2 regions of the Microbispora sp. NPDC004025 genome follow, and region 2 is predicted to be linked to the other one. Evidence: predicted binding sites of a transcription regulator. Region 2 holds the regulator's gene; the other holds the start of a gene.
What was found. The regulator HrcA, encoded in region 2, represses chaperone genes, less so after heat shock. The targets are predictions, from matches to a motif close to TTGGCACTCTCNNNNNGAGAGTGCCAA.
Positions count from the first base shown of each region.

Region 1: groL (chaperonin GroEL) is a predicted target of HrcA. The motif match lies at 8,644-8,670, and genes of this name have one in related genera.

Region 1 is NZ_JBSGHN010000005.1:415,757-431,470, forward strand. It holds gene ACWEQG_RS17245 (hypothetical protein) at 1-152, shown strand, start outside; gene ACWEQG_RS17250 (DNA repair helicase XPB) at 256-1,911, shown strand; gene ACWEQG_RS17255 (CGNR zinc finger domain-containing protein) at 1,922-2,470, opposite strand; gene ACWEQG_RS17260 (SCO6745 family protein) at 2,556-3,425, shown strand; gene ACWEQG_RS17265 (hypothetical protein) at 3,979-4,287, opposite strand; gene ACWEQG_RS17270 (HelD family protein) at 4,425-6,410, shown strand; gene ACWEQG_RS17275 (GNAT family N-acetyltransferase) at 6,407-6,835, shown strand; gene groL (chaperonin GroEL) at 6,914-8,536, opposite strand; gene ACWEQG_RS17285 (cold-shock protein) at 8,869-9,069, opposite strand; gene ACWEQG_RS17290 (MoaD/ThiS family protein) at 9,322-9,597, opposite strand; gene thrC (threonine synthase) at 9,643-10,917, opposite strand; SAM riboswitch class I at 10,932-11,071, opposite strand; gene ACWEQG_RS17300 (RNA polymerase sigma factor) at 11,169-11,720, opposite strand; gene ACWEQG_RS17305 (alpha,alpha-trehalose-phosphate synthase (UDP-forming)) at 11,824-13,248, shown strand; gene ACWEQG_RS17310 (MFS transporter) at 13,287-14,444, shown strand; gene ACWEQG_RS17315 (hypothetical protein) at 14,457-15,056, opposite strand; gene ACWEQG_RS17320 (hypothetical protein) at 15,125-15,714, opposite strand, start outside.
Region 2 is NZ_JBSGHN010000001.1:420,483-436,196, forward strand. It holds gene rpsT (30S ribosomal protein S20) at 1-151, opposite strand, end outside; gene ACWEQG_RS02075 (hypothetical protein) at 289-1,365, opposite strand; gene lepA (translation elongation factor 4) at 1,480-3,303, shown strand; gene ACWEQG_RS02085 (MOSC domain-containing protein) at 3,371-4,018, shown strand; gene ACWEQG_RS02090 (hypothetical protein) at 4,074-4,637, shown strand; gene ACWEQG_RS02095 (MFS transporter) at 4,736-6,334, opposite strand; gene ACWEQG_RS02100 (helix-turn-helix transcriptional regulator) at 6,365-7,360, shown strand; gene ACWEQG_RS02105 (glycoside hydrolase family 18 protein) at 7,342-8,601, opposite strand; gene ACWEQG_RS02110 (CDP-diacylglycerol diphosphatase) at 8,627-8,986, opposite strand; gene ACWEQG_RS02115 (hypothetical protein) at 8,987-9,175, opposite strand; gene hemW (radical SAM family heme chaperone HemW) at 9,561-10,781, shown strand; gene ACWEQG_RS02125 (DUF3097 domain-containing protein) at 10,853-11,662, opposite strand; gene ACWEQG_RS02130 (hypothetical protein) at 11,681-12,343, opposite strand; gene hrcA (heat-inducible transcriptional repressor HrcA) at 12,502-13,515, shown strand; gene dnaJ (molecular chaperone DnaJ) at 13,516-14,649, shown strand; gene ACWEQG_RS02145 (16S rRNA (uracil(1498)-N(3))-methyltransferase) at 14,652-15,386, shown strand; gene ACWEQG_RS02150 (hypothetical protein) at 15,411-15,714, opposite strand, start outside.

The sequences.
Region 1 (15,714 bases), on a different contig from region 2:
CGGGGATCGCGCTCAGCAAGGTGGACACCGCGCCCGACCAGGCGCGCGGGCTGCTGAAGTGGACGTGGATCGCCATCGGCATCAACGTCGTCCTGCTCATCCTGGGAATCGGCGGGCTCTTCTACGCCGGGATCAACGGCTACCTCGACTGACCGCGCCCAGACGTCGCCCATACATACGGCATCCGCGAGACCGGGACTGATTCGGCCCGGCCTCGTGTTTGATATGCGGTAGCCGTACGAGGGGGAGCAGGCATTGAGTGACGGGCCGCTGATCGTTCAGTCGGACAAGACGCTGCTGCTGGAGGTCGACCACCCCAGGGCGGACGAGTGCCGCAAGGCCATCGCGCCGTTCGCCGAGCTGGAACGCGCGCCCGAGCACGTCCACACCTACCGCGTCACCCCGCTCGCGCTGTGGAACGCCCGCGCCGCGGGGCACGACGCCGAGCAGGTGGTCGACGCGCTGATCGGCTTCAGCCGCTACCCCGTGCCGCACGCGCTGCTCGTGGACGTCGCGGAGACCATGGCGCGGTACGGCAGGCTGCGGCTGGAGAAGCACCCCATCCACGGCCTGGTGCTCACCAGCACCGACCGCGCCGTGCTGGAGGAGGTGCTGCGCTCCAAGAAGATCCAGCCTCTGGTCGGGGAGCGCTTCGGCGCCGACGTGGTGGCCGTGCACCCCTCCGAGCGCGGCAACATCAAGCAGACGCTGCTCAAGCTCGGCTGGCCGGCCGAGGACCTCGCGGGATACGTCGACGGCGAGCACCACCCCATCGACCTGCGCGAGGACGGCTGGACGCTGCGCCCCTACCAGAAGGAGGCGGCCGACGCCTTCTGGCACGGCGGCTCCGGCGTCGTGGTGCTGCCGTGCGGCGCGGGCAAGACGATCGTGGGCGCGGCGGCGATGGCGCACGCGCGGGCGACCACGCTGATCCTGGTCACCAACACGGTTTCGGCGCACCAGTGGAAGCAGGAGCTGCTCAGGCGCACCTCGCTGACCGAGGACGAGATCGGCGAGTACACCGGCACCAAGAAGGAGATCCGCCCGGTCACGATCGCCACCTACCAGGTCATGACCACCCGGCGGCAGGGCACGTACCGCCACCTGGAGCTGTTCGACGCCCGCGACTGGGGGCTGGTCGTCTACGACGAGGTCCACCTGCTGCCGGCGCCGATCTTCCGGATGACCGCCGACCTGCAGGCGCGGCGGCGCATCGGCCTCACCGCCACGCTCGTACGCGAGGACGGCCGGGAGGGCGACGTCTTCTCGCTCATCGGCCCCAAGCGGTACGACGCGCCCTGGAAGGAGATGGAGAACCAGGGCTACATCGCCCCCGCCGAGTGCGTCGAGGTGCGGGTGACGCTCAGCGACGACGAGCGGCTGGCCTACGCCATGGCCGAGAGCGACGAGCGCTACCGGTTCTGCTCGACCACGCCCGCCAAGACGAGGGTGACCGAGGCGCTGGTGCGGCGGCACGCGGACGAGCAGGTGCTGGTCATCGGGCAGTACATCGACCAGCTCGACGAGCTGGGCGAGCACCTGAACGCGCCCGTCATCAAGGGCGAGACCAAGATCAAGGAGCGCGAGCGCCTGTTCCAGGCGTTCCGCGACAAGGAGATCCGGGTGCTGGTGGTCTCCAAGGTCGCCAACTTCTCCATCGACCTGCCCGAGGCGGCCGTGGCGATCCAGGTCTCCGGCACGTTCGGCTCGCGCCAGGAGGAGGCCCAGCGGCTCGGCCGAGTGCTCCGTCCCAAGGCGGACGGCGGCGGCGCGCGGTTCTACTCGGTGGTCAGCCGCGACACCGTCGACCAGGAGTTCGCCGCGCACCGGCAGCGGTTCCTGGCCGAGCAGGGGTACGCCTACCACATCATCGACGCCGACGACGTGGGCGAGGAGGACCCGGCGAGGTGACCCTCTCGGGTCACGTACGGCGCCGCGCCCGGTAGGCGCTGGCCTTGGCGCGGTTCTGGCAGGACAGATCGCAGAAGCGGCGCGAGGCGTTGCGCGTGGTGTCGTAGAAGACCAGAGAGCACGTCGTGGCCTGGCACGCGCCGAGCCGCGCCCCCTGGCCGACCCCGACGACCATGGCCAGCGCCGTGCCCATGTCGGCGGCCCAGGCGTCGACGAGCGTCGCGTCCGAGCGGTGAAAGGCCAGCCGGAGCTTTCCCGGGTCGCCGTAGAGCGTCGGCACGGCGCCGTGCCGCACCAGGAGGTCGTTGAGCCGTGCGGCGGCCTCGGGCAGCCGGTCCCCCGCGCCGTACAACGGGCGGAACTCGGCGGTGATCTCGGCGAGCCGGTCGGCGTCGGCGGTGGTGAGCCCGGTGCCGGGGCGACCCGCGGCGGCGAGGCCGGTCCGGATCGCGGCCAGCCGTTCTCCGCCCGTCCGGGGCGGTGTGACAGCACGCCCGTGCGACGCGTCGGCGGCCAGGACGTTCACCAGGAGGACGGCGAGCTCCACCCAGCTCCCCACATAACTGTCTATCTCTTGTTGACCAGTGATTCTCCATGCCTCTATCGTCACTGGCATAGCTTATCTAGACAGTGAGGTTTGAGGGATGTCCGCACGCCTGGCCCGCACCATGTGGCATCAGATCGAGCCGGTCCACGCCACGCTCTACTACAGCCCGCAGGCCTTCGAGGAGGCCGCCGCACTCGGCTACGACGTCTCGACACGCTGGCCGAGCTACTTCGCCTGGCGCACCGCGCCGCTCGGCGCGGCGGGACCGGCGCTGGTGGCCGCCACCTACTACAGCTTCAGCCCGGGCATGATCGCCGGACTCGTGCCGGGCGTCTGGGCGACCGCGTCGCCCCGGCAGGTGCTCGACGCGCGGCTGCGCGCGATGGACCGGACGCTGCGCGGTCTACTCGGCGACCGGATCGACGAGGGCGTGAAGGAGGCGGCCGCGCTGGCCATCCGGGCGGCGGAGAGCGCGGACGTCGCTCACCGGCCGCTCGCCGCGGCCAATCTCGACCTTCCCTGGCCGGAGGAACCGCACCTCGCGCTGTGGCAGGCCTACACGGTGCTGCGCGAGCACCGCGGCGACGGGCACCTGACGGCCCTGCACGCCGCCGGCCTCGACGCCTGTGAGGCCCTGGTCTCCTTCGCCGCCGTGGGCGCGGCCCCGGCGGAGAACTTCGCCGGCCGCGGCTGGACCGACGAGGAGTGGGCCGCCGCACGCGAGCGGCTGGCCGTACGCGGCCTGGTGGACGGCGAGGGGAGGGCCACTCCGGCGGGGCGCGCGCTGCGCGACCAGGTGGAGCGCATGACCGACGAACTGGCCGCGGGCCCGTGGCGAACGCTCGGCGACGCGGGGGCCGAGCGGCTGGCCGCGCTCAACCTGCCACTGCTCGGGGCGGTGTTCGAGTCGGGCCTGCTGCCCGCCGTCACCACACTCGGCATCGGCAAGATCCAGGCCCCGGTATGAGTTCCGGGGTGTGAGTTCCGGCCGGCGGACGCTCGCCCGCGCGGCCGACCTGGAGCGCGCCGCTCCGGGCGTGAGGACGAGCCGCATGCGGCGCCTCTCTCGGGCCGCCGGGGACGCCTGACCAGCCCGCACGCGCGTCACGATCTCCGGGCGCCCTCCCGCGGACGCTCACCCGTACGGCGATGGCGACCCTAAATCCAGGAAATACCCTTGGGCGTTGTCACCACGTCACCCCCTCGCGCCTTACCCTCACATGATGCAGTCGTGATGGCCGCAATACCCAGCAGACGAGGCGAATCACGCAATATACGCATTTTTCGTCTTACTCCTGGTTCGTCGTTATCCCTTGCCTCACCCTGCCGGCGAGCGTCCGAGGCTCACGCAACAGGGCATTTCACGACAAATCACCCCACTACCGCATGACGCTGCCCGGCGAGCCGAGGAGAGGACGAGCCCCTCGGCCGCCGGAAAGTCTCCGACCGGTCACCCGGACCGGTCACCGGGCCGCGATCACCGAGGCACGGTCGCCCGAGACACGGTCACCGGCCCGCGGTCACTGCGCGGCCAGGCCGCCGACGAACAGCACCACCAGCGCGACGACCCAGGCCACCACGGCGGCGCCGTACAGGGACTCGCGCCGGCCGAGCCAGGCGGCCCCTGTGGCGCACGCCGCGATCACCGCGACCACAACGGACAGCGCGATCACCGAGGCGATCCGGTCCGCACAGCCCGGCGAGGAGCCCAGGCTCGTCACGCAGAAGGCCTGCCTGCTCCAGCCGCCGAAGACCGCGAACCCCCACAGCGTGGCGAGCAGCAGGCTCGCCGCCGCCTGGATCGCCGGAGGAACCACGGTGCGCGTCACCCGGGTACAGATACCCGCCCCGGGAAACGGTGACACGCGCGAGAAATACCGTTTCGGCATCGCGGGGTCCGTCGCTAAGCTCTTGTGTTTCCCGCTTCCACCAGTCCTGTCCTCGTCATGTCCGGAGGAGTTTCCGCATGCCCGGAAATGTGCTCGAAGACGAGCGCGCCCATCTGGCGGCCTCCCGTGCCGCGCTCCGCGCGATGCGTGAGCACGCGCAGTCGCTGTCGGCGGACGCCGCCGGCGACTGGGTGTCGCAACAGGTCCTGCAGGGCCTGCTCGACCAGAGAGTGGCCGCCCTGGCCGACCATCCCGACGCGCCGCTGTTCTTCGGCCGGCTGGACCGCGCGCCCGGCGACGACCTGCCCGGCACGGTCTACGTCGGACGCCGGCACGTCCACGACGAGAGCAGCCGGCCCCTCGTCATCGACTGGCGCGCCCCGATCTCGCGCGCCTTCTACCAGGCGAGCCCCGCCGACCCGATGGGCGTCCGGCTGCGCCGCAGGTTCGGCTACCAGGGCGGCGACCTCACGGCGTACGAGGACGAGCCGCTCGACGGCAGGGCGCTCGGGCAGAGCAGACTGCTGACGGAGGAGATCGAGCGGCCCCGCACCGGCCCCATGCGGGACATCGTCGCGACCATCCAGCCCGACCAGGACGAGATCGTCCGCGCCGACCTCGGCGTGACCGTCTGCGTGCAGGGCGCGCCGGGCACCGGCAAGACGGCCGTGGGCCTGCACCGCGCGGCCTACCTGCTGTTCACCCACCGGGAGAAGCTGGCGCGCTCGGGCGTGACGATCGTCGGGCCCAACCGGGCCTTCCTCTCCTACATCTCCTCGGTGCTGCCCGCGCTCGGCGAGGTGAAGGTCGACCAGACGACGGTCGCCGGTGTCCTGGGCGACCACGCCCATCCGGAGGACCCCGCCGCGGCGGCCGTGAAGGGCGACGCACGCATGGCCGAGGTGGTGAAGCGGGCCCTGTGGCTGCACGTCACCAAGCCGGTCGAAGGGGTGTTGTTCACCAAGGGCATCAACCGCTACCGGGTGCCCGATCACGAGGTCCGCGAGATCGTCGCCTCCCTGCGCGGCACGACGAGGTACGGCCCGGGCCGCGCCACCCTGGCCCAGCGGCTCGCCCACGCCGTGCTCGTGCAGATGGAACGGCGCGGCGAGTCGCCCGACGACCGGGTGCAGGACGCGGTGGCCCGTTCGAAGCCGGTCAAGGCCATACTGGACGCCGCCTGGCCGAAGCTCACCCCCGAGCAGGTGCTGTTCCGGTTGCTGTCGGACCCCGAGTTCCTCGCCAGATCGGCCCGGTCGGATCTGTCGCCCGAGGAACAGCAGCTCATCCTGTGGCGCAAGCCGTACAAGTCGCATCGGTCGGCCAAGTGGACGGCCGCCGACGCGGCCCTGCTCGACGAGCTCGGCGACCTGATCGAGCGCACGCCGTCCCAGGGACATCTCGTGGTCGACGAGGCGCAGGACCTGTCGGCGATGCAGTTGCGCGCGCTCGGACGCCGCTGCCGCACCGGTTCGGCGACCGTGCTGGGCGACCTCGCGCAGGGCACCACGCCCTGGTCGGCACGCTCCTGGAAGACCGTGCTCGACCACCTCGGCCAGCCGTCGGGCGAGGTCACCGAGCTCACGCTCGGCTTCCGCGTGCCCCGCGAGATCCTCGACTTCGCGGCGCGGCTGCTGCCCTCCGTCGCGCCGGAGCTGGCCCCGCCGCGCTCGCTGCGTCCCGGCACGGGCTCCCTGTCCGTACGCCGCGAGCCCGACGTCGCCGCCGCCCTTCCCGGGGCCGTACGGCAGGCCCTCACGCAGGAGGGGTCGATCGGCGTCATCGCCGCCGACGCGGACGTGCCGGCCCTCACGGCGGCGCTGGACGCCGCGCACCTCCCGCACGCGGTGCTCGGTCCCGACTCGACGGGCGACGACCGGCTGTTGCTGGTGCCGGCGACGCTCGCCAAGGGTCTGGAGTACGACCATGTGATCGTCACCGAGCCCGCCGCCATCGCCGAGGCGGAGGAGCGCGGTCGCGCCCGTCTCTACGTGGTCCTCACCCGGGCCGTGACGTCACTGACCATCCTGCACAGCCGCGACCTGCCCGAGGAGCTGCGATGAGCGCGCCCGACGTACGAGTCCGCGACGGCGTCCTGGAGGACGTCGAGGCCGTCCTGCGGTTCTGGCGGGAGGCCGCGGAGAACACCGACAGGCACGACGACGCCGCCAAGGTCGTGGCCCTGATCGAGCGCGATCCCGAGGCGCTGCTCATCGCCGAGATCGACGGCCGCGTGATCGGCACGCTCATCGCCGGGTGGGACGGCTGGCGCGCCCACCTCTACCGGCTCGCCGTGGACCCCGCCCACCGGCGCATGGGCATCGGATCGCTGCTGATCCGGGCCGCCGAGGAGCGGTTCCGGAAGTTCGGCGCGTTCCGTGCCGACGCGATGGTCCTGCACGACAACACCCTGGCGCACCACGCTTGGACGTCGGCGGGATACGCGATGCAGACCGACTGCGCCCGCTGGGTCAGGCGCCTCACCTGAACCCGGGGCGCACAACGGGAAAGGGCGGCTCCCCCGAGGGGGAACCGCCCTTCCGTTGAGACGAAGCAGGCAGATGGATCAGAAGTCCATGTCGCCGCCGCCGGGCATGGCGGGGGCCTTCTCCTTCTCGGGCTTCTCGGCGATGACGGCCTCGGTGGTCAGGAACAGAGCCGCGATGGACGCCGCGTTCTGCAGCGCCGAGCGGGTGACCTTGGCCGGGTCGATGATGCCGGACTCGAACATGTTGACGTACTCGCCGGTCGCGGCGTTGAGGCCCTCACCAGCCGGGAGGTTGCGGACCTTCTCCACCACGACGCCGCCCTCGAGGCCGGCGTTGACGGCGATCTGCTTCAGCGGCTCCTCGAGGGCCTTGCGGACGATCGCGGCACCGGTGGCCTCGTCGCCGTTGACCTCGAGCTTGTCGAACGCGTTGGCGCCGGCCTGCAGCAGGGCCACGCCACCGCCGGGGACGATGCCCTCCTCGACCGCGGCCTTGGCGTTGCGGACGGCGTCCTCGATGCGGTGCTTGCGCTCCTTGAGCTCGACCTCGGTGGCCGCGCCGGCCTTGATGACGGCCACGCCGCCGGCCAGCTTGGCGAGGCGCTCCTGGAGCTTCTCGCGGTCGTAGTCGGAGTCGGTGCGCTCGATCTCGGCGCGGATCTCGTTGACCCGGCCGGCGATCTGCTCGGCGTCACCGGCGCCGTCGACGATCGTGGTCTCGTCCTTGGTCACGACGACCTTGCGGGCGCGGCCGAGCAGGTCGAGGGTGGCGTTCTCGAGCTTGAGACCGACCTCCTCACTGACGACCTGGCCACCGGTGAGGGTGGCGATGTCGCCCAGCATGGCCTTGCGGCGGTCGCCGAAGCCGGGGGCCTTGACGGCCACGGACTTGAACAGGCCGCGGATCTTGTTGACGACCAGGGTCGCCAGGGCCTCGCCCTCGACGTCCTCGGCGATGATGACCAGCGGCTTGCCGGACTGCACGACCTTGTCGAGCAGCGGCAGGAGGTCCTTGTTCGCCGATACCTTCGAGTTGACGATCAGGATGTACGGGTCCTCGAAGACCGCCTCCATGCGCTCGGGGTCGGTCACGAAGTAGCCGGACACGTAGCCCTTGTCGAAGCGCATACCCTCGGTGAGCTCCAGCTCCAGGCCGAAGGTGTTGCTCTCCTCGACGGTGATGACGCCTTCCTTGCCCACCTTGTCCATCGCCTCGGCGATGAGGGAGCCGATCTCGGTGTCGGCGGCGGAGATGGAGGCGGTGGAGGCGATCTGCTCCTTGGTCTCCACGTCCTTGGCGAGCTTCGACAGCTCCTCGCTGACGCGCTCGACGGCGGCCTCGATGCCCTTCTTCAGCGCCATCGGGTTGGCGCCGGCGGCCACGTTGCGCAGACCCTCGCGGACCAGCGCCTGAGCGAGCACGGTAGCCGTCGTCGTGCCGTCACCGGCGACGTCGTCGGTCTTCTTCGCGACTTCCTTGACCAGCTCGGCGCCGATCTTCTCCCACGGGTCCTCGAGCTCGATCTCCTTGGCGATGGAGACACCGTCGTTGGTGATCGTGGGGGCGCCCCACTTCTTCTCCAGCACGACGTTGCGGCCCTTCGGGCCGAGGGTCACCTTCACGGCGTCGGCGAGCTGGTTCATACCGCGCTCGAGACCGCGCCGGGCGTCCTCGTCAAACGCGATCATCTTGGCTGCCATTAGGCTAGACCTCCCAGTAGCAGGGTGTCTTCAACGGACCGAGCCGACGCCCGCGACGGCTTGAGCCCGCTATCCCTGCGCGGGCCCCATCGCCCCGATCCCGATTGTTGTCACTCTCGACCTCAGAGTGCCAAACAAGTATTTAGCACTCTCCCCCCGAGAGTGCAAGCGGAAGCCACCCTGACCAGCTTGGACGGTATGTCCAGAACGAGTGCAGCAGGTCACGCCGGACCCGGCGGGAGTGAGCGCCCCGACGAGTGGAGCGGGAGACACAGCGGAAGGCCCGGCGCGCGGAACTTCGTGCGCCGGGCCTTCCAAGGTCGATGACGGGATCAGACGGCCCGTACGGCCTCCGCCTGGGGGCCCTTCTGACCCTGCGTGATGTCGAACTCAACCCGCTGACCCTGCTCGAGGGCCTTGTAGCCGTCCATCAGGATTGCCGAGTAATGGACGAACACGTCCTTACCACCGTCTACCGCGATGAAGCCGTAGCCCTTGTCCGCGTTAAACCATTTGACGGTGCCCTGCGCCACTTCCGACTCCTCTTGCTGGGCTGGGGACCACCAAGAAGCCCCCGGTTTTGTCGATCGTCCTCGACCATACCCGTGTCAAGGCGTAGGACAACAGAGTCAATCCGCAAACTACTACTTGGCGTTCGCTCAAAGCGGGATCGAAGAATTTTCACTTTGCTGTTGAATAGTTGAGAGCTACACCATTTGCCATAGCACCGCCCGACTTCTTCGCCATAGAAGTGCATGTCAGGTGCTCGGCGCCGGTGCGGCGGCTCAGCCTCCGGCGACGGCGGGGATGACCGAAATCTGCACCCCGTCCGGCGTGGCGGTGTCCAGACCGTCGGCGAATCGGACATCCTCTTCTCCGACGTAGACGTTGACAAAACGCCGAATCTTACCCGTTTCGTCCAGGATGCGCCCGCCGATGCCGGGGTAGTCCGCGTCCAGCTTCTGCAGAACCTCTCGAAGCGTTCCCCCCTCCCCGCTCACCTCCGCGGCTCCGTTGGTGTACGTCCGGAGAATCGTCGGAATCCGCACGGAAACGCTCATTGTTCGCTCGCTTTCGTTGCTGCCGATGGGCCTGGTGAAACGCTTTCAGTTGGCGAATGCCGCACGGAAGGCGTCGAGAGAAGGACGGATGACGGCGGTGGGGCGGGCGTGCTCGGCCACCGCGTCGAGCGTCTTGAGCCCGTCGCCGGTGTTCAGCACCACGGTCTCGGCGTCGGGGTCGAGGCGCCCCTCGCGCACCAGCTTGCGCAGCACGCCGACCGTGACGCCACCCGCCGTCTCGGCGAAGACGCCCTCGGTCCTGGCCAGCAGGCGGATCGCCTCGACGATCTCCTGGTCGTTCACGTCCTCCACCGCGCCGCCCGTCCGCCGGGCGATGTCGAGCACGTACGGCCCGTCCGCCGGGTTCCCGATCGCCAGCGACTTGGCGATGGTGTCGGGCCGCACCGGCTGCACCACGTCCTGCCCGGCCTTGAACGCCCGGGAGACCGGCGAGCAGCCCTCGGCCTGCGCGCCGAAGATCCGGTACGGCCGATCCTCGACCAGCCCCAGCTTGATCAGCTCGCGGAAGCCCTTGTCGATCTTGGTGAGCTGCGAACCGGAGGCCACCGGGATGATGATCTGGTCGGGCAGGCGCCAGCCGAGCTGCTCGGCGATCTCGTACGCCAGCGTCTTGGAGCCCTCGGCGTAGAAGGGCCGGAGGTTGACGTTGACGAAGCCCCACTTCTCGCCCAGCTCGTCGCCGATGAGCTCCGAGCAGAAGCGGTTGACCTCGTCGTAGTTGCCGTCGATGGCGACCAGACGGCCGCCGTACACCGCGGCCATGACGACCTTGGCCGGCTCCAGGTCGGCGGGGATGAACACGCAGGAGTCCAGTCCGGCCCGGGCGGCGGCCGCGCTCACCGCGCCGGCGAGGTTGCCGGTGGAGGAGCACGACAGGGTGTGGAAGCCGAAGTTGCGCGCGGCCTCCAGCGCGATCGAGACGACCCGGTCCTTGAAGGAGTGGGTGGGGTTGCCGGAGTCGTCCTTGACGTGGAGCGACCGCAGCCCCAGCTCGGCGGCCAGCCTGTCGGCCTTCACGAGCTTGGTCCAGCCGGGCTGGAGGTTGGGCTTGGCCGCCACGTCGGCGGGAACGGGGAGCAGGGAGCGGTACCGCCAGATGTTCGCCGGACCGGACTCGATGTCCTCCCGGCGGATCTCGCCGAATTCGTACGCCACCTCAAGGGGGCCGAAACACTCCGTACAGGCGAAGATCGGGCCGAGTTCATAAAGCGTGCCGCATTCGCGACACGAAAGACCCGTGGCGGGGCCGAACTCGACGGTGTTCGCGGCGGTCTTAGCGGCAGTGCTGGTGTGCGCCATGAAGCGAGGCCTTTCCCTCATCTTCGCTCGCGACCACCCTGGCCGCGAGCCGGAATTGGCACCTGTCCCGGCCGGGCCTCGTGGACACGAGTTCGACACCGGGGAGGTTGCCGGGGCTTCGCAGGGCCGGTCCCTCCACCCCTCTGGATGAGCATGTTCAGTTGTGGAACCTTTCCGAGAAAGGTCCCTAGCACTGTACCCCGGCGTCCTCGGTGTCCGTTCCGATGTCTCACATAACGAGACGATCCGTATCAGCCGTACGCCTCGCCGAGAGCGGCCTGCACGTACTTGCGCGCCTGATGGATCCGGGACTTGACCGTGCCGAGGGGGATCTTCAGCTGGTCGGCGACCTCCGAATAGTCGAGCTGGCAGATGTCGCGCAGCACGAGCGCCTGGGCGAGGTCGGGCCGCTCGGCCTCCAGCGCCTCCATCGCGTCGAGCAGGTCGAGCCGCGACCCGGCGATGACGCTCACCCGCCGGGGATCGGGCCGCTGGTCGGGCAGCTCCTCCGCCTGCTCCGACGAGCGCCGCTTCAGCGAGCGGTAGGTGGTCCTGGCGCAGTTCACGGTCACGATGTGCAACCAGGTGCTGAACTTGGCGCGCCCCTCGAACCTGCCGATGTTGCGTGCCACGGCGAGCAGCGTGTCCTGCGCGGCCTCCTCCGCGTCCTGCCGATACGGTAGAAGCCTCTCGCAGTGCCGCAGCACGTCGGGCTCGATGCGTCGCAGCAGTTCACCGAGCGCGCGATGGTCCCCCTGGGCAGCCGATCGGGCCAGGTCCTCGGTCGTGTCGTCCAGTGCCATGCCGTATCCAGCCCTTCCGCGATCGGTTGACATCCTATTGACGGAGGTCGGCTTTTATTAATCTTCCGGCATGCGCGCCCGCTCTGATCGAGGGACAGCCCAGATGAGCAGCACCGTTCTTATCGCGTCCAACAGGGGCCCGGTGTCCTTCACGCTGTCGGAGGACGGCGGCCTGACCATGCGCAGGGGCGGTGGCGGCCTGGTCTCGGGCCTGTCCGAGGTGGTCAGGGACACCGACGTCCTGTGGGTCTGCGCCGCGCTGTCGGACGGCGACCGGGGCGCGGTGCGCCAGGCGCCCGGCGGCCGGCTCGACCGGGCCTTCGAGACGGGGCCGATCCGCATGCTGGACATCCCGCCCGCGGTCTTCCACCGCGCCTACAACGCCGTGGCCAACTCGACCCTCTGGTTCGTCAACCACCTGCTGTACAACACGCCCTTCTCCCCCGAGTTCGGCACGCGGTTCCGGCGGGAGTGGGAGTCGTACCGCACGTACAACGGGGCCTTCGCACTGGCCCTCGCCGAGGAGGCGGCGCCCCGGGCGCGCGTCATGGTGCAGGACTACCACCTGACGCTGACCCCGGCGATGCTCCGGGTCGACCGCCCCGACCTGCGCATCGGCCACTTCTCGCACACGCCCTGGGCGCCGCCCGAATACTTCGCGCTGCTGCCCGAGGACGTCGCGGCCGAGGTGCTGACCGGCATCCTCGGCGCCGACCACGCGGGGTTCCTCACCGCCCGCTGGGCCCGCTCCTTCATGGACTGCTGCGACGTGCTGCTCGGAGCCCGGGTGGACCACGCCGCCCGTACGGTGACCTACGACGGGCGGACCACCAGGATCGGCGTCCATCCGCTCGGGGTGAACGGGGAGGCGCTGCGGGCGCGGGCGGCCGAGCCGGACGTCGAGTCGCACATGACCGCGATCAAAGACCACGTCGGCGACCGCAAGCTCATCGTGCGCATCGACCGCACCGAGCTGTCCAAGAACATCGTGCGCGGCCTGCGGGCCTACCAGGAGTTCCTGGCCGCCCATCCCGAGTGGCACGGCCGGGTCGTCCACCTGGCGTTCGCCTACCCCTCCCGGCACGACCTGCCCGAGTACCGCGAATACACGGCGGCCGTGCAGCGCTGCGCGAAGGAGATCGAGGACGAGTACGCCACCGAGGACTGGGACCCGCTCATCCTCAACGTCAACGACGACTACCCGCGCTCCCTGGCCGCCTACCGGCTGGCCGACGTCCTGCTCGTCAACCCGATCAGGGACGGCATGAACCTGGTGGCCAAGGAGGGCCCGATCCTGTCGCCCCGGTGCGCGCTGGTGCTGTCGCGCGAGGCGGGCGCGGCGGCCGAGCTGGGGGCCGACTCGCTGCTGGTCAACCCGTACGACGTGTCCGGCACGGCGGCGGCGCTGCACGAGGCGCTGACGCTGCCGGAGCAGGAACGTCTCACGCGCGGCCTGCGGCTGCGGGAGGCCGCCACCGCCCTGCCGCCCCAGCGCTGGTTCGAGGACCAGCTCGCCGCGCTGCTTTGAGCAAGGATTTGTCGTTTTTGCGCTAACCTTGCCTGGTTTTGGAACGCAACATAAAGGTCACCAGGGACGGCCCCACCTGGTTGGTCTACCTGCAGCTCGCCACCTTCGCCACCTACCTGTACGGCCTGTCGGCCGCCGTGCCGCTCCTGCGCGCCGAACTCGGCGTGTCCCAGGCCGTCGCCGGGCTGCACGGCACCGGGATGGCGCTCGGCGGCATCGCCGGCGGGCTGGCCCTGCCCACGCTGACCAGGCGGCTCGGACGCCGCGCCGTCATCTGGGGCGGCCTGGCCGGGATGAACGCCGGGGTGCTCCTCGTCGCGTTCGGACACTCGCTTCCGCTCACGCTCGCCGGTTTCACCCTCGCCGGCGGCTGCGGCTCGACGGCCCTGTACGTGATGATGGCGGTGCTCAGCGACCACCACGGCCCGGCCGGGGCGGCCGTCATCAGCGAGGCCAACGCGGTCGGCGTCACCGCCGGCATCGCCACCACCTACGTCTTCAGCGTGGTGGCCGAGTCGCCGATCGGCTGGCGCCCCTCGCTGTTCGTCCCGGTGGCGGCCACCCTCGTGCTGGCCCTGGTCATGGGCCGGGTGTGGGTGCCGCCCGCGCCCGTCCCGCCGCCGTCGCCCGCGGCCTCTCTCCGGGTCCCGTACGGCTGGCGCTTCCACGTCGCCGGTTTCGTGCTGCTGTGCTGCGTGGCCCTGGAGTTCGCCTTCAACCTGTGGGCCGCCGCGTTGTTCGGCCAGCGGACCGGCCTGTCGCCCGGCGTGGCGGCGACCGGGCTGACCGCGATGCTGGCCGGCATGGCCGCGGGCCGGTTCGGCGGCGCCCGGCTGGCCCTGCGCTTCACTCCGGGAGTGGTGCTGCTGGGCTCGCTCGGGGTGACCCTGGCGGGCTGGACGCTGTTCTGGACCGGGACCTCGGCGCCGGTCTGCTACGCCGGGCTCGCGCTCAGCGGGCTCGGCATCTCGGTCCAGTTCCCCATGGGCCTGACGCGCATGATCGAGGTGTCGGGAGGCCGGCCGGACCAGGCGTCCGGCACGGCCTCGATCTGGGCGGGCGTGGGCTCGGGCAGCGGGCCGTTCGTGCTCGGCGCGCTGGGGGACGGCTTCGGGACGCACACGGCGTTCCTGCTCGCGCCCGCCCTCATCGCGGTGGCCGCGGGCGGAGTCGTGGGCTCCCGGTCGCGGTCCTGAGCCCCGGACCGGTCAGTTCCAGGTCGCGTTCTTGAGGATCGCGGCCAGCTGCGGGTGGTCCCACTGGTCGAGGACCAGCACCTTGGACGAGGGCAGATACCACTCGCGCTGGTTGTAGTGCAGCTTCACCCGCCACTTCTTGTCGACGCAGGTCGCCGCCCACTTGTGGTAGTCCGCCTTGTGGCCGGGCCCGACCTGCCGCAGCCCCTTGTCCGCGAGCTTCCACTCGCCCTTGTACAGCTTGTAGCTCTTCGGGCAGATGCTGACGTCGGTCGCCGGGTCGAATCCGTACTTCGACTTGTAGGACTGGAACGTGTGCCCCCCGATCTTGAGCGCCTTCGGGCCGAGGATCCAGAAACCGTGGCACCCATAGTCGCGGAAACCGTAGTCCTCGGTGCCGAGGGTGGGACACGAGCCGGTGATGACGCGCACCCAGTCCTTGTCGTCCTTGTCCACCTTCCACGACTTGGGGATCGTGAGGGTCAGGCCGCTGCGCAGACGGACCTGCTTGGTGCCGCCGCTCTCGCTCGCGTACGCCGCCGCCGGAACCGCCAGGGACGCCGCGAGCACGGCCAGACCGGCCGCCGCGGCCGAGATCGTCTTTCTGAACATGCCGGAAACACTAGGCGCGGTCACTTGCGGACGACTTGTGGCCCGATAGGCAGGAGATCGCCAAGCGCTCAGCTCCAGGTCGCGTCCTCGAGGATCGCGGCGAGACCCGGGGTCCTCCACTGGTCGACCACCAGGATCCGCGACGTCGGCAGGTACCACTCGCGCTGGTTGAACCGGGCCTTCACCGTGCCGGAGGTCAGGGTCCTGCAGGTGCCCGCCCAGTCGCGGTAGTCGGCCTTGTGCCCCGGCCCGACCTGCCGCAGCCCCTTCTCGGCGAGCGTGGTCCGGCCGATGTAGAGCTTCTTCTTGACCGGGCAGGGCCCGACGTCGGTGGCCGGATAGAACGGGCCGTCCGGCGTGTACGCCTGGAACAGCTCATGGCCCACCTTGATGGCCTTGGGGCCGAGGATCCAGAAGCTGTGGCACCCCGAGTCGCGGAAGCCGTACGTGTCCGTGCCCTTGGTGGGGCACGAGCCGGTGATGACGCGCAGCCAGTCCGCGCGACCGGCGTCGACCCGCCAGGACGAGGGGATCTTGAGGGTCAGGCCCTTGCGCAGGTGCAACGTCTTGGTGGCCGCGCTGTCGCTCGCGTACGCCGCCGTGGGAACCGCCAGGGACGCCGCGAGCACGGCCAGGCCGACCGCCGCGGCCGAGATCG
Region 2 (15,714 bases):
GCGCGACGAGGGCGTCGTCGACGTTGCCCTGGTCGGCGGCCTCGCGGAACTTGCGGACCGCGGTCTTCAGGGACGACTTGACGGCCTTGTTACGCAGCCGGCGCTTCTCGTTCTGCCGGTTGCGCTTGATCTGGGACTTGATGTTCGCCACGAAGAAAGCCTCAGTGTTAAGTCTTGGTCGGATGGGGCGCGCGGGCTCGTGAGAGGGCGCGCCACACGCAGTTGGACAGGATACCAACAGTCCGGGCCGCCGCTCAAATTCACGACGACAGGACCGCCCCGCTCATGCTATCGCGGCGCGGCCGCCGCGGTCCGCACACCGGCCCGCCCGCCCGCCGACTCCACCGACCCACCGGGGCCGCCGCGCACCCAGGCGCTCTCGTACTCCTTCCAGTCCTGCTCCGTGGCCGCGAAGTCGACGTACAGGGCCAGGCCGAACTCGGTGCGCGGACCGTGCTCGCTGAGCGCGAGCCGCGCGCCGTCGGCCGCGGCCTGGACGCTCTCGGCCCAGTCGCCGTACCAGACGCCGTGGTCGTGGTACGCCGGAGCCCCGATGAGCAGGGTCTTGTCCTCGGGCACCAGGTCGAGGGCGAGCGCGGTCTGCCGTGCGACGTAGCCGCCGTAGAGGGAGTTCAGCGGTGTCCAGGAGTCGTACGTCATGATCGCCACCTGGTCGGTGAGGCCCACCACCTGGCGGAAGTAGTCCGGCGTCCAGTACTTGTCGTGGCCGATGACCAGGGCGGTGGGGGCGCGCAGTCCGGGCAGCGGCTCGATCTGCTGCGTGGCGACCGACAGCGGCCGGGCGCCGATGGCCGCCCGCGTCTCCCGCAGCACGCTGAGGAACGGCCCGTCCCCGTCGACGACCGGTTCGAAGTCGTAGTGGATCCCGTCGAACCCGACGCCGACCAGGTCCCGGGCGCCCGCCACGACCCGGGCCCGGGTCGCCGTGTCGGCCAGGCTCAGGTGGGGCTTGCCGTTGTCGTTGACCGTCTGGCCGAGCCAGGCCGACACCCGGACTCCGGGCACATTCGTCCGCCACCATTTCAGGAAATTTCTGGCATTGGAGTAGCGATCGGGGGGCAAGGTCCCGTCGTAGTCGAACGGCCCGCTGTGGACGTACACATCCCTGATCCCGCTCGCGCGCAGCCGTACGGCGAGGGCCCGCACGTCGGCCTCGGTGCGGCGGCCGTCCACCCACGCGTGGCCCATCCACAGCGCGTCGTGGCCGGTCGTCCTGGCCCAGCCGGCGGGCGTTCCGGCGAACTGAAGGCGCAGCGCGGCGGCGCCGGCCAGCCCGAGCACGAGCGGAACGGCCACGACGACGGCGGTTATTCGCAGAACTCGTCTGGTGGTCAAGGCAAGCATCCGGACATGCCACCATGGAGGGTGGCTGGTCCGCCAGCCTCGGGAGGGCCCGCCGTGCGAGACGAGGGCGGCCCGATCGACCAGCAGTCACCCAACTTGTCGAAACGGACCCCGGTGCGCACTCAGCCTGGCCATACCGACCCCGCGTTGATCCGCAACTTCTGCATCATCGCGCACATCGACCATGGCAAGTCGACCCTCGCCGACCGCATGCTGCAGATCACCGGCGTGGTGGACGACAGGTCGATGCGTGCGCAGTATCTCGACCGCATGGACATCGAGCGGGAACGCGGCATCACCATCAAGTCGCAGGCCGTGCGGCTGCCCTGGAACGGCCACGTCCTCAACATGATCGACACGCCGGGCCACGTGGACTTCACCTATGAGGTGTCCCGGTCGCTCGAGGCGTGCGAGGGCGCGATCCTGCTCGTGGACGCCGCCCAGGGCATCGAGGCGCAGACGCTGGCCAACCTCTACCTGGCCATGAACGCCGACCTCCACATCATCCCGGTGCTCAACAAGATCGACCTGCCCGCCGCGCAGCCGGACAAGTACGCCGAGGAGATCGCGGGCCTGATCGGCTGCGACCCCGGCGACGTGATGCGCGTGTCCGGCAAGACCGGCGTCGGCGTCAAGGAGCTGCTCGACCATGTGGTGGAGCACATCCCGGCGCCCGTCGGCAACGCCGACGTCCCCGCCCGGGCGCTGATCTTCGACTCCGTGTACGACACCTACCGGGGCGTCGTGACGTACGTCAGGGTCGTGGACGGGCACCTGTCCAAGCGCGAGCGCGTGCTGATGATGTCCACGGTCGCCCAGCACGAGCTGCTGGAGATCGGCGTCATCTCGCCGGAGCCCATGCCGTCCGACCGAGGCCTCGGCGTCGGCGAGGTGGGCTATCTGATCACCGGCGTGAAGGACGTGCGCCAGTCGCGGGTCGGCGACACGGTCACCAACGCCCTCAAGCCGGCCGCGGAGGCGCTGGGCGGCTACGAGCATCCGAAGCCGATGGTCTACTCGGGGCTCTATCCGATCGACGGCGACGACTACCCCGAGCTGCGCGAGGCCCTCGACAAGCTGCGGCTGAACGACGCCGCGCTCGTGTACGAGCCGGAGACCTCCGCGGCCCTCGGTTTCGGCTTCCGCTGCGGCTTCCTCGGCCTGCTGCACATGGAGATCGTCCGTGAGCGGCTGGAGCGCGAGTTCAACCTGTCGCTGATCTCGACCTCGCCCAACGTCATCTACCGGGTGATCATGGAGGACGGGAACGAGCACGTCGTCACCAACCCCTCGGAGTTCCCGGCCGGCAAGATCGGCCAGATCTTCGAGCCGGTGGTGAAGGCCACGGTGCTCGCACCGTCCGAGTTCATCGGCGCGATCATGGAGCTGTGCCAGGGCCGCCGCGGGCAGCTCCAGGGCATGGACTACCTCTCGGAGGACCGGGTCGAGATCCGCTACACGCTCCCGCTCGGCGAGATCATCTTCGACTTCTTCGACCAGCTCAAGTCCAAGACCCGCGGGTACGCCTCGCTCGACTACGAGCCGTCCGGGGAGCAGGAGGCCGACCTGGTCAAGGTGGACATCCTGCTGCAGGGCGAGACTGTGGACGCGTTCAGCGCGATCGTCCACCGCGAGAAGGCGTACGCCTACGGGGTGGAGATGGCCAAGAAGCTCAAGGAGCTCATCCCGAGGCAGCAGTTCGAGGTGCCCATCCAGGCCGCGATCGGCGCCCGTGTCATCGCCCGCGAGAACATCCGCGCCATCCGCAAGGACGTCCTCGCCAAGTGCTACGGCGGTGACATCAGCCGTAAGCGCAAGCTGCTGGAGAAGCAGAAGGAAGGCAAGAAGCGGATGAAGATGGTCGGCCGGGTGGAGGTCCCCCAGGAGGCCTTCGTCGCCGCCCTCTCCTCCGAGGCGCCGGACAAGAACAAGAAGTAACTCTGTCCGAATTGACCACAACTTAATAGGATCGCGGGGAAACATGACCATCCGTTAACGTTTGGTCATGCACATCCTCTCTGTGAACGTGGGCAGGGCCGTCGACGCCGAGTGGGCCGGAGAACTCCGGCGCACCGCCATCGACAAGCGGAAGGCCGAGGGCCGCGTCGCCGTACGCGACAACGGCCTGGAGGGCGACGAGCGCGCCGACGTGGCCCACCACGGTCACCCCGACCAGGCGGTGTACGCCTACGCGCGGGAGGACTACGACTGGTGGGAGCCGCGCATGGGCCGGGACCTGCGTGACGGCCGGTTCGGGGAGAACCTGACGACGTCCGGGGCCGACGTGAGCGGCGCGCTCCTCGGCGAGCGGTGGCGGGTCGGCACGGCCGTCCTCCAGGTCACCTACCCCCGCATCCCATGCGTGGTGTTCCGCAACTGGCTGGACGAGCGCGGCTGGGTGAAGCGCTTCACCGAGGCCGGCCGCCCCGGCGCCTACCTCCGGGTGGTCGAGCGGGGCGAGCTCGGCGCGGGCGACGAGATCGAGGTGCTCGACCGGCCCTCGGACGGCGTGACGATCGCCGAGGCGTTCCGGGCCTACCACGGCGACAAGGACCTGATGCGGCGGGTCCTCGCCGTCCCCGGCCGCAGCGAGAGATGGGACCAGGCCGCCGAGCGTGTCCTCGGCAACCGCACCGGCGTCGTCGCGTCCTGATCACGAAGTGCCCGCGGCCCTCGGTCCCGGCCGTGGAGTGATCTACCGTGGGCGGATGAGACGGTTCGCGGGTCCGCTTGTGCTGGGGGTGATCGCGTTCGGGGCTACGGGCTGCACCGTTCCCCAGAACGGGATCACCGGCGTCGGCGTCGACCGGGCCGGGAACCTCGTCATCGTTCTGGCGTGGTGCGGACGGCAGCCGGATGGCGTGACCGTCTATCACCGCCAGTTTCCGGAGGACCCCACTCCGGCGGCGTACGACCCCGACGCGGGCGGGCCGCCCAATCCCGCCATCGACGACGCCTTCTACCTGGCTCCCCGGGTGGCTGGTGAGACGGCGTCCTTCCGGCTCGACGCTCCGGGCGACGGCTGGCGGGCAAAGCAGCAGATCCCGGCGTTCAACCCGGCCGTCACGTACACGGCGTTCGGCGGGACGCTCGACAACACTTATTCGACGTCGCACGTCGAGTTCCAGGTCGGCGACGCGGACAAGCTCAGACGCAATCCGGGCACGGTGCTCGTCAACGACTTCGACCCCCGTACGGACAAGGTCGTCGACGTGCTGATCCCGCAGGCCGAGTTCGACCGGAAAGGACGGACGGCATACTGTCCGGACTAGGTGAACCGGGCGAGAGTCGACTTGTGTACCCCAGGGGCTCGCGTCGCATGGCGGGCCGATATCAGCTGCGTGAGGCGCCATCATAGACGCGAGTCCGGTCATCGCGCCGTGCTTGTCACTCGATCGCCTGTTCGCCGAGGCGGGGTGCCGGCATCGCCCTTTGCCGTCACCGATCCGGGAAGACGGCGAAGGGTGAGGACGCCGAGCGCCGCATGCAGGACGCTGGCCACGACGGCGGCCACATGAAGGCCGGTGACGAAGGCCGCCTTCGCCTGCGCTGCCACCGTGGTCGGGACATCGGGAAGCTGGAGGGTTTCGTCCAGGGTGGGCGCCAGGTCCGGCCCGTGGAGCCGGAAGACCAGGGCGGCGAGTGAGCCGAGGAGAGCGATGCCGAGGGCGTTGCCGATCTCGTTGCTGGTCTCGGCGATCGCGCCCGCCGAGCCGGCTCGTTCCGGGGGGACGGCGCCGACGGCGGTGTCGGCGACGACGCTGAAACAGACGCCGAATCCCACACCCGCGATCGCTGTGGAAGCGACGTACCAACCGATTCCGCCCGTGATCGTCGTGGGGAGGAGGAGCAACAGACCCGCAGCGATGGAGAAGTGGCAGATGATGAGGGAAGTGCGCTTGCCGATGCGATCGACCACGAAGGGCGTGACGACGCAGGTGACGGTGAGAACCACGGCGCCGGGAAGTGCGAGGAGTGCGGCGCGCAGGACGGACAGGTCGAGAACGGACTGGAGATAGACGCTCGCCAGGTACGCCATCGCCGACCACGCCGCCAGCGGCAGCATGCCGGTGATGATCGCCACCGTGAAGACCCGGTCGCGGAAGAGCGAGAACTCGATCAACGGATGCCGCAGGAGCCGCTGCCTGCGGGTGAACCACGCCAGCAGCGCCAGCCCTGCGACGGCCGCGAGAACCGGGACGATCGACAGACCTTCGGCGGCGGCGTGCTTGAGGCCGTAGATAGTCAGAAGGAGACCGGCCGAGGAGGTCACGACACTGAGCGCGTCGACGCGGCCTGGGCGGGTCGCACGGACCTCGCGAAGCAGGATCGGTGCGAAGAACAGGAACAGAACGAGGACGGGGAGGTTGATCAGGAAGACCGAGCCCCACCAGAACCGTGCCAGCAGGACGCCACCGGCGACGGGGCCGATGGCGAACCCGGCTGCGAACGCCGCGGCGAAGATGCCGACGGCTTGCGCACGTCGCCGTGGGTCGGTGAACAGTTCGCTCAACACGGCCAGAGCCGATGGCAGGAGCGTCGCACCCGCTATTCCCATCAGCGCCCGGGCGACGATGAGAAGCTCGGGGGTCGGCGCGAACGCCGCTGCCGCGGAGCCGATGCCGAAGGCCGTCGTGCCGATCATGAGCAACTTCAGCCGGCCGTACCGGTCGCCGATGTTGCCGAACGCGATCAGTAGAGAGCCGACGGCGAAGCCGTAGACGTCCAATATCCACAAGGCCTGATCGCCGGTCGGCGTCAGGGCCTGGCTGATCCGGGGCAACGCCAGGAACAGGATCGACCCGTCCATCGAGACCAGCAGTACGGGCCCGAGGATCACCAGAAGACCGAGCCAGGACCGCAGCCCCGACGATTTGTGCGCGTGCTCGTGATGCATGCTTCGACGGTCCGGCAAGGCGGGCGCGCCAACCAGCCTCTTGCTGTGGGTGCTCTCGGCAGGTACACCCACAGCGTGCTCGGTCGCCCTACGCTCGATGTCGTGGAGAGTCTTGGCGCGTTTCTGAGGAGCCGTCGTGATCGGACAACGCCCGACGACGTGGGGCTGCGCACTTTCGGGACCGCTCGCCGGGTTCCCGGCCTGCGGCGTGAGGAGCTCGCGCAGCTCGCCGGAATGAGCGCCGGTTACTACACGCGTCTGGAGCAAGGTCTGGCGGAGAGCCCTTCCACGCAGGTGCTCGGCGCTCTCGCGCGGGTGCTGCGGCTCGACGAGATCGAGACCGTGCACCTCCGGAACCTCGCGCGTCAATCCGCGAATCCCGGCCTCGCCGCACCGCCCGAAGAAGAGCCGCACCCCCGAGTCCTCGCACTCCTGGAATCCCTGGGAGACGCGACGCCGGCGATCGTGCTCGGCCGTCGTGGCGACGTGCTCGCGTGGAACCGCACCGGTCACGCGCTCGTCGCCGAGCACGTTCCCTTCGACGCGCCATGGAACGCGGCGCGCCGGCCGTCCATCCCGCGGATGTTCTTCCTCGATCCGCTCACCCGCGAGCTGTACGGCAATTGGGAAGAGCTCGCCCGCATCCACGTCGCCTACCTCCGGCTCACGGTGGGGAGATTCCCCGCGGACGCACGCCTTGCGGAGCTGATCGGAGAGCTCACCATGCGCAGCGACGAGTTCTCGATGATGTGGACGATCGGGGAGGTCGCCGACTGCACGGTGGGGACCATGCACCTGCGGCATCCCACGGTGGGCGCCGTGAGCGTCTCCTACCAGGTCTGGCTCCAGCCCGACAGCCCCGATCACCGCCTGGAGATCTACACCCCGAACGACCCGAGCTCCGCCGGCGCCCTGCGCGTCCTCGCACGGCAGAGCCGGGGACCACAGACCCCGCACACGGTTCGGCTGCGCCACGGCCCCGTCCGCCTCGACGGCGCTGAGGCCGAGACGGGTGGTGCGGAGCCGGACACCTTCATCCGGGAGGGGAGCCGCGACGGCTCCCTCCCCGAGACGCCGGGTCAGCGCAGGACGGAGTAGAGGGCGGTGGTGAGGGAGGCCTTGGCGTCGTCCTGGTCGATGGACCAGAGCATGGAGCCGCCGAGGCCCTTGAGCCGGATGTAGGCGGCCTTCTCCAGCATGACGGCGGGGTCGTCGTAGGACCAGAACTCGTTGCCGTCGTAGAGCCACAGGGTGCCGGTGAGCAGGTCGCGGTAGCGCTTGCCGGGCTTGTTGACGAGGTTCTTGTAGTCTTCGTTGCCGGCGGCCCAGGTGCCGGGGGCGGGTCCGGTGGCGGTGGCGTACAGGCCGTTGCCGCGGGAGGTCACGCCGGTCCAGCCCTGGCCGTAGGCGGGGACGCCGATGACGATCTTCCGTGCGGGGGCGCCGCGTCCGGTGTAGTCGCGTACGGTCTGGTCGACGCTGAACTTCACCTCGTTGGGGTCGCGGCGGTCGGTGAGCAGGTTGGCCTGGTGGCCGGTGCGGTTCTCCCAGGTTCCGTGCAGGTCGTAGCCCTGGACGGTGGCGAAGTCGAGCTGGTCGAACACCTTGCGGACCTCGAATCCGGCGTCGATCTTGGCGGCGGCGGCGGGGAGGAACGCGGTCAGTTCGGCCCGCCGGTCGTACGCCTTCATCTGTCGGCGCAGTTCGGCCAGGAACAGGGTGAAGTTCTGCTTGTCCTCGGGGCGGATGACGTTGCCGTCGTTGCCGGCCGAGCCGGGCCACTCCCAGTCGAGGTCGATGCCGTCGAAGACGCCGGCGGCGGTGCCGGGGGGCAGGCCGGGCAGGTCGCCCTTGAGCCACAGTCCGACGCAGGAGGCGGCGAGCGTGGCGCGGGATTCGGGGGTGAGGACGGCGTCGGAGAAGTACTTCGAGCCGGTCCAGCCGCCGAGGGAGATGAGGACCTTCAGGCCGGGGTGGCGGGCCTTGAGCTTCTTGAGCTGGCCGAGGTTGCCCTTGAGCGGCTGGTCGTCGGTGTCGGCGACACCGTCGACGCTCTGCTCGGCGGGCACGGGACGCTGCCAGTCGGCCCAGGGGTCGGCGGAGTAGCAGGTGCCCTCCGGGCCGACGAACCCGAAGGCGTAGTTGAGGTGGGTCAGCTTCCCGGCCGCACCACTGGAGTCCACATCCTTCACGTGGAAGTTCCGTCCGTAGACGCCCCACTGGATGAAGTAGGCCACCCGCTTGTAGCGGTCCCCGCCGCCGGTGGTGGCCTGGGCCGCTGACGGCGCGAGTGCGGCCGCCAGGGTGGCGGCGACCGCCACTGCGAGGGTCCTTCTCATGTGCACGCCGGCCTCCGAGCGCTTTTTATAGGAAAGTTTCCTGTAAATTGTCGCGATCGTAGACCCGGGTGATCAGGGCGTCAATGGCAGCGCCGAGAGACGGCGGACGGGGAGCCGTGCGCCGCGAGTTCGCCACGGTTCTGGCGGCCAGGTTGTCCTGGGCGGCGAGGTCGTGCCAGGACTCCCAGCGCGCCCTCGCCATGTGAATGTGCAGCTGGTCGAAATCCCTGGCCTGCTTCGAATTGATCCCCAATGCCACCGGGGTGGGAACCACGGCGGGAGGTTGGGTGGCATAGAAGTCCGCGGCCCTCCAGTAATTCGGCGCGCTGCTGCCGCAGATCCAGGAACATTCGATACCGCTGATCCGCTCGGTGGGGACGAGAATTCAATTGACGTACTTCTTCTTGCTCTTGGCGCCGCCCATCACCACATGGTCGGCATGGTTCTGCAGGCAGGTGTTGTTGCTGTGACACTTCTGGCTGCGCCGCCAGAGAGAGTCGGAGCCGGTGGTCTTGCCGCATTCCTTGGGATCAGGCCCTTTGGCGAGGCTCGACGAGGGCGCGGCGGCCCGCACTGCGGCTCCGGCCGTCGATGAGACCGGAATCGGAGATCGGCGCGCTCGGGCCGGTTGATCCCCTGCCTGGCGGCCGATAAAAGCCGCTGGCGCAGCCTTGAGTTTCCCGGAAAGATCGAAACACTTCCCCGGGTGCTCCGGGAATCGCCGGGTGTTCCGCTGTCGGGCGTGCACGGCGGCTGGTGTTGTTGAGGCGGTGATTTGTCATGGCGTTACGCGGCGGCCGGGCAGGCGCGCATTAGACTGATCGGTCACGACAAATGATGCGATATTTGGGCGAGTGCGGCAAAGGCGAATAGGGCGGCAATCCCCGATGGGGCTCAGTCCGAGCTCCGGTGATCGGGGGCGTCGAGGGCAGGGTGTGAGTGGCGGCAGACTGGAGAGCGTGCCTTCTGTGCTTCCCGACGGCGATCCCGTCCCCGAGAGCGGCGAGCTGCCGTCCGGGGCCCTGGACGGGCTCGGCTCCCGTCCGTTCGGCTTCTACGTGCACGTGCCGTTCTGTGCGACACGCTGCGGCTACTGCGACTTCAACACCTACACGGCGGCGGAGCTGGGCCCCGGCGCCGCGCAGCGCGACTACGCCGCCACCGCGGTCGAGGAGATACGGCTGGCCCGGCGCGTGCTGGGGGACGCCGCACCGGCCGTGGAGACCGTGTTCTTCGGCGGCGGCACGCCGACGCTGCTGCCCGCCGCCGATCTCGTACGGATCCTCGACGCGATCGGTGCGGAGTTCGGCCTGCGGCCCGGCGCCGAGGTGACGACCGAGGCCAACCCCGAGTCCGTGGACCAGACCTACCTGAAGGAGTTGCGGGCGGGTGGGTTCACCCGGGTGAGCTTCGGCATGCAGAGCGCGGGCGAGCACGTCCTCGCCGTCCTCGACCGGCGGCACACCCCCGGCCGCCCCGCCGAGGCCGTACGGGAGGCCCGCGAGGCCGGGTTCGAGCACGTCAACCTCGACCTCATCTACGGCACGCCGGGGGAGAGCGACGACGACTGGCGGGCCTCGCTGGAGGCCGCGCTGGCCGCCGGGCCCGACCACGTCTCGGCGTACTCCCTGATCGTCGAGGACGGCACCCGGCTCGCCGCCCGCATCCGGCGCGGTGAGCTGCCGATGCCGGACGACGACGTGGCTGCCGACCGCTACCTGATCGCCGAGGAGATGCTGACGGCCGCCGGCCTGAGCTGGTACGAGGTCTCCAACTGGGCGGCGGGCGACGAGGCCCGCTGCCGGCACAACCTGCTCTACTGGACCGGCGGGGACTGGTGGGGGGCCGGGCCGGGCGCGCACAGCCACGTCGGCGGCACCCGCTGGTGGAACGTCAAGCATCCCGCGGCGTACGCCGCACGCCTGGCGGCGGAGACCTCGCCCGCGCACGCCCGCGAGGTGCTGTCGGCGGAGGACAGGGCCGTCGAACGGGTCATGCTGGAGCTGCGCCTGGTCTCGGGCCTGCCGCTCGCGGACATCGCCCCCGAGGCGCGTACGGCGTGCGCGCGGGCCCTGGCGGACGGGCTGCTGCAGGTCGAGGCGTTCAAGGCGGGCCAGGCCGTGCTCACGCTGCGCGGCAGGCTGCTCGCCGACGCCGTTATCCGCGATCTGGTCCCCTGAAGCGCTGCGCCTGCGAGATCACCACGTACGCCGCCGCCGGACAGGAGCCGTCCGTCCGGAGGGCTGCGCGATCACGGCGAGGGGATCGTGACGAAGTCGATCAGTTCTTCCACGCGGCCGAGCAGCTCGGGTTCCAGGTCGGCGTAGGTCGTGACCCGGCCCAGGATGTGCCGCCACGCCTCCTGGGGGTCCATCCGCCAGCCGAGGGCCGCGATCACCCCCTCCTTCCAGGGCACACCGCGCGGCACGTCCGGCCAGGCGGGGATGCCGAGCGCCCGCGGCTTGACCGCCTGCCAGATGTCCACGAACGGGTGTCCGACGACGAGCACGTCGTCCCCGGACACCCGGGCGGCGATGCGGCTCTCCTTCGAGCCGGGCACCAGATGGTCCACGAGCACGCCCAGCCGCCGGCCCGGCTCGGGGGAGAACTCCTCGACGATGGCGGGGAGGTCGTCGACGCCCTCCAGGTATTCGACGACGACGCCCTCCACCCGCAGGTCGTGTCCCCAGATCTTCTCGACCAGGGCGGCGTCGTGGACGCCCTCGACGTAGATGCGGCTCTCCCTGGCGACCTGCGCGCGCAGGCCCTCGACCGCGATCGACCCCGAGGCGCTCCGCAGCGGCCCCTTCGGGCCCGCCTGGGGGCGCACCAGGGTGACCGGTTCGCCGTCAAGGAGGAACCCGGCGGGGGTCAGCGGGAACACCCGCCGCCGGCCGAACCGGTCCTCGAGCGTCACCGCCTCCTTGTCGCAGGCCACCACGGCGCCGCAGAAGCGGCCCTCGGCGTCCTCGACCACGAGCTCGGGCTCGGCCGGGATCTCGGGGATCCGCCCCCGCCGTGGCCGCCGCCAGTCTCCGGAAAGCACGTCCCGCCCGTACATGCGGGGAACGCTAGCAAATCACGCCATGCGACGGCGGGCCCCGGAACGGCGCACCAGCACGACGATCGTCACGATCACCGCGGCCAGGAAGCCGACGACGGGGAGCGCGAGCAGCGCGAGCGCACCGCCCACCAGTTTGCCGATGTCCCCGGTGAGCTGCTTGCCGACGCCGAACCTCACCCCGTCGCCGTCGCAGGCGAGCTGGTACGTGCCCGCCCGCGGGACGCCGGCCTCGAACAGCAGCTCCCAGGTGGTGCCGTTAAGCGCGACGGTCTGGGAGGCGGCCGGCCGGGTCAGCCGCACTTGCGGGTCGGTGCCGTCGCCGAGCCGGCAGCTGACGTCGGTGGGCTGGTCGACCGCCGCGTAGATGGCGGGCTTGTCCGCGGGGTCGAGCGCGACGCTCACCGACTGCCCGCCGGAGAAGGTCGTGGTGGGCGCGATGTCGCCGATCGTGGAGAACAGTCCGCCGGCGAACCCGCCGACCCCGGCCACCAGCAGGACGAGGAAGAGCGCCCAGGAGAGGAAGACCCACAGCAGGCGGGGCCGGATGGGCCGGGAGCCGCCGTACGGCGGGGGGACGGGGTTGGGCATCCGCAGGGTCGCGCCGGGCGGCATGGCGGGCGCGGGGCGGGGGACCCGCATGGTGGCGTCGGCCGGAGCGGGGTTGTGATTCTCGTACATGAGATGAAGAGTCCACCATGCCACTTGCCGTCGATTTGCAGCCCACTTGTCCTGGTGCCCTCCGCGTTATCGCACCACGTGGGGTGGTAGCCGTACACTTGGCACTCGGGAACACAGAGTGCCAGAGTCGGTGTTTCCAGGCACAGGGAGGTGACACATTGCTCGACGACCGCAAGCTCGCCGTTCTGCGCGCCATCGTCGAGGACTACGTGTCCACCAACGAGCCGGTGGGGTCCAAGGCCCTGGCGGACAGGCACAACCTCGGCGTCTCCCCGGCGACGATCCGCAACGACATGGCGGCATTGGAGGAGCAGGGGTACATCACCCAGCCCCACACCAGCGCCGGCAGGGTGCCCACCGACAAGGGCTACCGCCTGTTCGTCGACCGGCTGTCGCAGATCAAGCCGCTGTCGGGCGCCGAGCGCAGGGCCATCGAGACCTTCCTCGCGGGGGCGGTGGACCTCGACGAGATCGTCATGCGCACGGTGCGGCTGCTCGCGCAGCTCACCCGGCAGGTCGCGGTGGTCCAGTACCCCTCGCTGACGAGGTCGTCGGTCCGGCACGTGGAGATCGTCCCGATCGCCGAGCGGCGGGTCATGCTGGTGCTGATCACCAACACGGGACGGGTCGAGCAGCGGGTGGTCGACCTGCCCGAGGCCATCGCCGACGACCGGATCGCCAACCTGCGCGCCGTGCTCAACGCGTGCCTGGACGGGTGCGGGCTGTCCCAGGTGCCCGAGACCGTGGCCGAGGTGCCCGAGCGGCTGCCCCCGGAGGACAGGCCCGCGGCGGCCACGATCCTGTCCGTGCTGCTCGAGACGCTCGTGGAGCGGCACGAGGAGAAAATCGCCTTCGCCGGTACGGCCAACCTCGCCGCCGCGGATTTCAGCGTCGGCCTGCGCGGCGTGCTGGAGGCGCTGGAGGAACAGGTCGTCCTCATCCGCCTGCTGGGTGAGACCGGCGGGCTGTCCGACATCACCGTCCGAATCGGATCCGAGAACCCCTACAGCGGGTTGCGCGGCACCTCTATCGTGGCCGCCGGGTACGGTTCGGGCGACAGGGAACTGGCCCGGCTCGGAGTGCTGGGCCCGACACGAATGGACTATCCGGTGACGATGGGTGCGGTACGCGCGGTGGCGCGGTACGTCGGCCAGATCCTGGCGGGGTCATAAGTGTCCAACGACTACTACGCGACCCTTGGCGTCCGGCGCGACGCCAGCCAGGAAGAGATCAAGAAGGCGTACCGCCGCCTGGCCCGTGAGCTGCACCCGGACGTCAACCCCGATCCGGAGACCCAGGAGCGGTTCAAGGAGATCAACCAGGCGTACGAGGTGCTGTCCGACACGGGCAAGCGCCGTATGTACGACATGGGCGCCGACCCGTTCGGCGGCGGCGCGGGGGCCGGGGCCGGCGGCTTCGGCGCGGGCTTCCCGTTCAGCGACATCATGGACGCCTTCTTCGGCTCGGCGGGCGCGGCGCGGGGTCCCCGCTCGCGTGCCCGCCGGGGCCGCAACGCCACGATCCGGGTCGAACTCGACCTGTCGGAGGCGGCGTTCGGCACGACCCGCGAGATCATGGTCGACACGGCCGTCGTCTGCGACGTCTGCCAGGGCTCCGGGGCGGCGGCGGGCACCCACCCCGACACCTGCGACATGTGCCACGGACGCGGTGAGGTCTCGCAGGTGACCCGCTCGTTCCTCGGCCAGGTCATGACCTCACGCCCCTGCCCCCAGTGCGGCGGGTTCGGCAGCGTCATCCGGCATCCCTGCATGGAGTGCTCGGGCGAGGGCCGGGTCAGGACCCGGCGCACGATCAAGGTCAGGATCCCGGCCGGCGTCGAGGACGGCACGCACATCCAGCTCGCCGGCGAGGGCGAGGTCGGTCCCGGCGGCGGGCCTCCCGGCGATCTGTTCCTGGAGATCGTCGAGCGGCCGCACCAGATCTTCGAGCGGCGCGGCGACGACCTGCACTGCACCGTCCACATCCCGATGACCGCCGCCGCGCTCGGCACCTCGATCACGGTCGAGACCCTCGACGGCCCCGAGGACATCGACGTGCGGCCGGGCACCCAGGGCGGCCAGGTCATTCCGCTGTACGGCAAGGGCGTCCAGCGGCTCAACGAGACCGGCAGGGGCGACCTGCTGATCCACGTCAACGTCGAGACGCCGGCCAAGCTCGACCCGCAGCAGGAGGAACTGCTGCGCGAGCTGGCGAAGCTGCGCGGGGAGGAGCGGCCGCCCGGCAAGTTCTCCCCGGGGCAGCAGGGCTTCTTCTCCCGCCTGCGGGACGCCTTCAACGGCCGCTGAGCATGAGCGTTCCCGTGTTCCTGTCGGACGCGGCCGGCCGGACGGCGGACACCATCGTCCTGGACGGGCCGGAGGGCCGGCACGCCGCCGCCGTACGCCGCCTGCGCCCGGGGGAGCGGATCGACCTGACCGACGGCGCGGGGCGGGTGGCCGAGTGCACGGTCACGGCGGCGGGCAAGGACTCGCTGACCGCCGAGGTGCTGCGCCGGTTCGAGGTGCCGCCGCCCCGGCCGAGGCTGGTGGTCGTGCAGGGTCTGCCGAAGGGCGACCGGGGCGAGCTCGCGGTCGAGATGATGACCGAGGCCGGGGTCGACGTGATCGTCCCATGGGCCGCCACCCGCTGCGTCACGCAGTGGAAGGGCGACCGGGCCGCCAAGTCCCTCGCCCGCTGGCGGGCCACGGCCCGCGAGGCGGCCAAGCAGGCCCGGCGCTTCCACCTGCCCGAGGTGACCGAGCAGGCCACGACCGCGCAGGTCCGCTCGCTCGCCTCCGCGGCGGCGCTCGCGGTCGTGCTGCACGAGGAGGCCGCCGAGCCGCTGAGCCGCCTGCCGCTGCCGGAGCGGCCGGGCGACATCGTCATGATCGTGGGCCCGGAGGGCGGCGTCGCCGAGGAGGAGATCGCCGCGTTCCGCGAGGCGGGAGCCGTACCGGCCCTGCTGGGGCCCACGGTGCTGCGCACCTCGACGGCGGGCGTGGTGGCGGCGGCCGTCCTGCTGTCGCGCTGCGGCCGCTGGTGACGGCGGCCCGCGGCGGCGGGCCGGTCAGGAAGCGGGCGACTCGCTCGCCGAGTTGAGCGTGGCCGTCTCCGTCGGCATCGGGCTCGGGGCCGACGACGACGGGGCGGACGTCGTGGGCGGAGCCGTCGAGGGGCGGGCCGAGACCGTGGGCGCGACCGTGGGCGGCTGCGTCACCGGGGTCGGCGAGCACGACGGCGGCAGGGCCGGGTCGGGCTCGACGACGCCTGCCTGGGTCGTGGATGTGACACAGGGGTCGGACGGCGAGGGCGACGGTTTGGTGGTCGTGCCCGTCTTGTGCGTCGGGGACGGGCTCGGCCGCCCGCGCGAC